One region of the Terrabacter sp. RAF57 genome, then DNA from elsewhere that is predicted to be linked to it. Evidence: predicted binding sites of a transcription regulator. Region 1 holds the regulator's gene; the other holds the start of a gene.
The links. The regulator HspR, encoded in region 1, represses chaperone genes until heat shock. The targets are predictions, from matches to a motif close to AAGTTGAGTCNNNNNGACTCAACTT.
Positions count from the first base shown of each region.

Region 2: a site for HspR is predicted at 970-994, ahead of AB4Y83_RS16550 (ATP-dependent Clp protease ATP-binding subunit). Genes of this name have one in related genera too.

Region 1 is NZ_JBFRDT010000006.1:92,865-95,059, forward strand. Features, by position in the region: gene AB4Y83_RS10185 (ATP-binding protein) at 1-675, opposite strand, end outside; gene AB4Y83_RS10190 (heat shock protein transcriptional repressor HspR) at 793-1,245, opposite strand; gene AB4Y83_RS10195 (DnaJ C-terminal domain-containing protein) at 1,263-2,195, opposite strand, start outside.
Region 2 is NZ_JBFRDT010000015.1:18,269-20,463, forward strand. Features, by position in the region: gene AB4Y83_RS16550 (ATP-dependent Clp protease ATP-binding subunit) at 1-870, opposite strand, end outside; gene AB4Y83_RS16555 (hypothetical protein) at 1,240-2,172, opposite strand.

The DNA.
Region 1 (2,195 bases):
CTCGACGTGCCACCGGATGTCGCTCGCGAGGTGGTCGTTGACCTGGGAGCCGAGCACCTCCAGCGCGCGGATGCGCACGTCCTCGGGCGTGTCGGCGTCGGCCAACGCCGCCACGAGCCGGGCCGACATCTCGTCGCGCCGCTCGGCGAGCACCTTGGCGGTGGTCTCGGTGGCGATGTCGACGACGCCGACAACCTGGCCGTCGTCATCGTGGATCGCGCCGAAGGACCACGTGAAGTACGCCTCCTCCAGGAAGCCGTACCGGTCGACGACCAGCAGCTCGTCCTCGACCCAGGTCGCGGGACCGCCACTGACGACGCCATGGAGCATCGGTCCGATGACGTCCCAGATCTCGGGCCACACCTCACGGATGGGGCGACCCCACGCGCCGGGGTGCTTGCTCTCGCCGAGGAGGCCGCGGTAGCCGTCGTTGTAGAGCATGGAGAGCTCCGGACCCCAGCAGACGAGCATGGGGAAGCGCGACGACAGGCAGACGTCGACGAGGACGCGCAGGTTGGCCGGCCAGGACTCGACGGGCCCCAGCGAGGTGGCCGACCAGTCGGTGCGCAGGAAGAGGTCACGCATCCCCGTCGGGGACGAGGGCACGCCGCCGCTCGAGGCGTTCGTCGTGGGGGCGGCGCCGGGCAGGCCGCCCTCAGGGTGGTGCGGGGTCACACGACCTCCGGGACTGGGGTCAAGAAACTGCCTCCGGCGGCATTCCACAGCGGCGCGCCCCGTCTGCTTGAGGCGAGCACAGTCTGACACACACAGACGGCTCGGTGAGGCGCGAACCTAGCGCTCGGGCCGCCACACGACGAGCGCCTGCGACGACGGGGCGCGGGGCGGGCGCTGGCCGGGTCGGACCGCCACGACCTCGCCACGTGGACCGACCGCGAAGACCCGGGCGCCGGCCGACAGAGCCGCCTGGGCCGCCGCCAGGTCGGCGGCGAGCTCCTCGACCCGTGACCGGAGGGCGGTCACGTGGTTCTCGAGGTCGAGGATGCGCTGGATGCCGGCCAGCGAGACACCCTCCTGTGACAGGCGCTGCACCTCGCGGAGCAGCTCGACGTCGCGCGTGCTGTAGCGCCGTCCGCCCCCGCGCGTGCGCGACGGTGAGACGAGGCCGAGCCGGTCGTACTGCCGCAGCGTCTGGGCGTGCATGCCGGCCAGCTCGGCCGCGACGGAGATGACGAAGACGGGTGCGTCGTCGTCGTGCCCACCGGGGCGGGCGCTCTTGCGGGCCATCGTCGTCACCTCGCTCGTCAGGCTCGGGCGCGCTGGAAGAGGTCGGCCCGGGGGTCGTGGCCGTTCTCGGCCGCAGCCATCCGCTCGATGGCCTCGCGGGCCTCGTCGGTCAGCCGTTGCGGCACGACCACCTGCACGCGGGCCAGCAGGTCGCCGGCGGCGTCGCCCCGTTTGACGCCGCGCCCCTTGACCCGCAGCACGCGGCCGCTCGGGGTGCCCGGCGCCACCTTGACCTTGACCGACCCGCCGTCGAGCGTCGGGACCGCGACGGTCGCGCCGAGCGCGGCCTCCGCGAAGGTGACGGGCAGGTCGAGGGTGAGGTTGTCGCCGTCACGTCCGTAGACCGGGTGCTTGTCGACCCCCACCGTGAGGATGAGGTCACCGGCCGGTGCGCCGGCGTCGCCCTGGCGACCCTTGCCGCGCAGGCGGATCCGCTGCCCGTCCTTGACGCCCGCAGGGATGCGGGCATTGATGCGACCGAGATCGGGGGAGCTGAGCGAGACCGTCGAGCCCTCGACGGCGTCGCGGAAGCCGATGCGCGTGTTGGCCTGGACGTCGGCTCCGGGGCGTGGACCGGCCGTCGCGCCGTAGCCGCCGTAGCCGGCGCCGGGTGCACCACCGCCGAACATCTGCCCGAGGATGTCCTCGAGGTTGGGCTGGCCGCCTGCGCCACCGGTGTCGAAGCGCACGCGCTGCCCACCGGGACCACCCGCCCCGCCGAAGGCGGAGAAGATGTCCTCGAAACCGGCGCCCTGGCCGCCCGCGCCGCCCGCGGTGAAGCGGGCACCGCCGTGCGACATGGCGCGGATCGCGTCGTACTCGCGCCGCTTCTCGGGGTCGGACAGGACGGCATACGCCTCCCCGACCTCCTTGAATCGCTCCTCGGCCTTGGGGTCGCCGACGTTGTGGTCGGGGTGCATGGTGCGCGCGACCTTGCGGTACGTCTTCTT
Region 2 (2,195 bases), on a different contig from region 1:
CTCGTCGATGAAGATGATGATGTCGCCGCGGGTGCGGATCTCCTTGAGGACCTTCTTCAGCCGCTCCTCGAAGTCACCGCGGTAGCGGCTGCCGGCCACGAGCGAGCCGAGGTCGAGGGTGTAGAGCTGCTTGTCCTTGAGCGTCTCGGGCACCTCGCCCTTGACGATGTCCTGGGCGAGGCCCTCGACGACGGCGGTCTTGCCGACGCCGGGCTCGCCGATGAGGACGGGGTTGTTCTTGGTGCGGCGGGACAGCACCTGCATGACCCGCTCGATCTCTTTCTCACGTCCGATGACCGGGTCGAGCTTGCCCTCGCGGGCAGCCTGCGTGAGGTTGCGACCGAACTGGTCGAGCACGAGGGAGCCCGCGGGCGTCCCCTCGGCCTGGCTCTGGCCGACGCCGGCGCCGGCCTTCTCGCCGCCCTGGCCACCCTGGTAGCCGGAGAGCAGCTGGATGACCTGCTGGCGGACCTTGTTGAGCTCCGCGCCGAGCTTGACGAGGACCTGGGCGGCGACGCCCTCGCCCTCGCGGATCAGGCCGAGCAGGATGTGCTCGGTGCCGATGTAGCTGTGGCCGAGCTGGAGCGCCTCGCGGAGCGAGTACTCGAGGACCTTCTTCGCGCGGGGCGTGAAGGGAATGTGACCGGTGGGGGCCTGCTGCCCCTGGCCGATGATCTCCTGGACCTGGGCCCGGACCGCTTCGAGCGAGATGTCGAGCGATTCGAGGGCCTTCGCGGCGACGCCTTCGCCTTCGTGGATCAGACCCAGGAGGATGTGCTCGGTCCCGATGTAGTTGTGGTTGAGCAGGCGAGCTTCCTCCTGCGCGAGGACAACCACCCTTCGGGCCCTGTCGGTGAACCGTTCGAACATGTTCTTCTCCTGACTGATCGAGAGACATCTCGATGCTATCTGTGCCCGCTGTGGACGAGCACACCCCGACCAACGCCGGTGGTGTCCCTCCTGTTCCCCATCCTGAGCGTGATCGGCTCAGGTTCAGCCGCTGTTCGCCGTGAGCGGACAGATGCCGAGAGGCGTGTGGTGATCCTTGCGTATGCCGTGTCGTACCCGCCCAGTGTCCGCCCGCACTGTTGCCGGCGCGCTTCACACCCGTGGAGAGCGGTCGCGGACGCGTGCATCCGGGCCGCCTTCCGACACAGAACCGCGCCATGGCGCGGTTTCGGGTTCGGCCAGCCCCGTCAACGGGCGCGGAACCGCGCCATGGCGCGCTCGTCGGCGCCCTCATGCCGGCAGGGCGAGGTCGCCCGACCTGCTCGGGAAGTGTCGGCGCCACTCGTGCCGGAGCCGGGGCACCGGCATACCGGCTCGGCGCATGGCCCGCGTGATCCTCGCGAGGGTGTTCGCCGGTGTCGAGTAGATGTCCCGGGACACGACCACGAGCCGCCGGATCTGCTCGTCGTCCAGCGCCTCGTCGCGGCCGATGTCGTTGAGCCACTGCTCGTCCGACTCGGCGTGCTGCCTGCCGTCGTACTCGATGATCAGTCGGAAGGGGAGGTAGGAGAGGTCGTATCGCCGCAACAAGGTCCCGTCGTCGTCGTGCACCCGGTGGTCCACCTCGGGCTCGGGAAGTCCGGCGAGGACGATGAGCAGCCGCAGGCGCGTCTCCATGGGTGAGTCGACGCCGGCTCTCACGAGCCTTGCCGCTCGCCGGGCCAGCCTCGAATGGGGGCCGCGGTGCTTCTCAGCCAGGGCAACCAGCTCGTCAGGTGTGAAGCGCTTCTTGCGGACCAACGAGTCCCCGAGCACGACGAGATCGACGAGCGTCAGGCAGTGGGCCAGGTCCAGAAACGTCTGGACCGGCGTCGTCACGCGAAACCCCTGGAAGAGGACGACCTCCTGCCCCTGCTTGACACGGTGGGCCGTGATCCCGTCCCGCCGGGTCCGGTTCCGCGGACTCGAGACGTGGATGTCGGGGTGATCAGGGACGATCCCACCCCACAGCGACGCCGCCGTGTGGTGCGACACATGGCTGCCCGGTGTGACCACGAGGAGGGCGGCCTCGATCCGGATGTGCAACGTGACGGGAACCGTTCGCTCGACATGGACCCCACGGAAGAGCGCGACGTGCGAGCGGCGGAGCCGATCATCGGTGTTCCCGGCCGCCGTCGCATCAGCCCGTCGGACCGGAGGTGTGCTGCGATCTGGGCGAGTCATGGTTGGAAGCCTGCCCGGGCGAT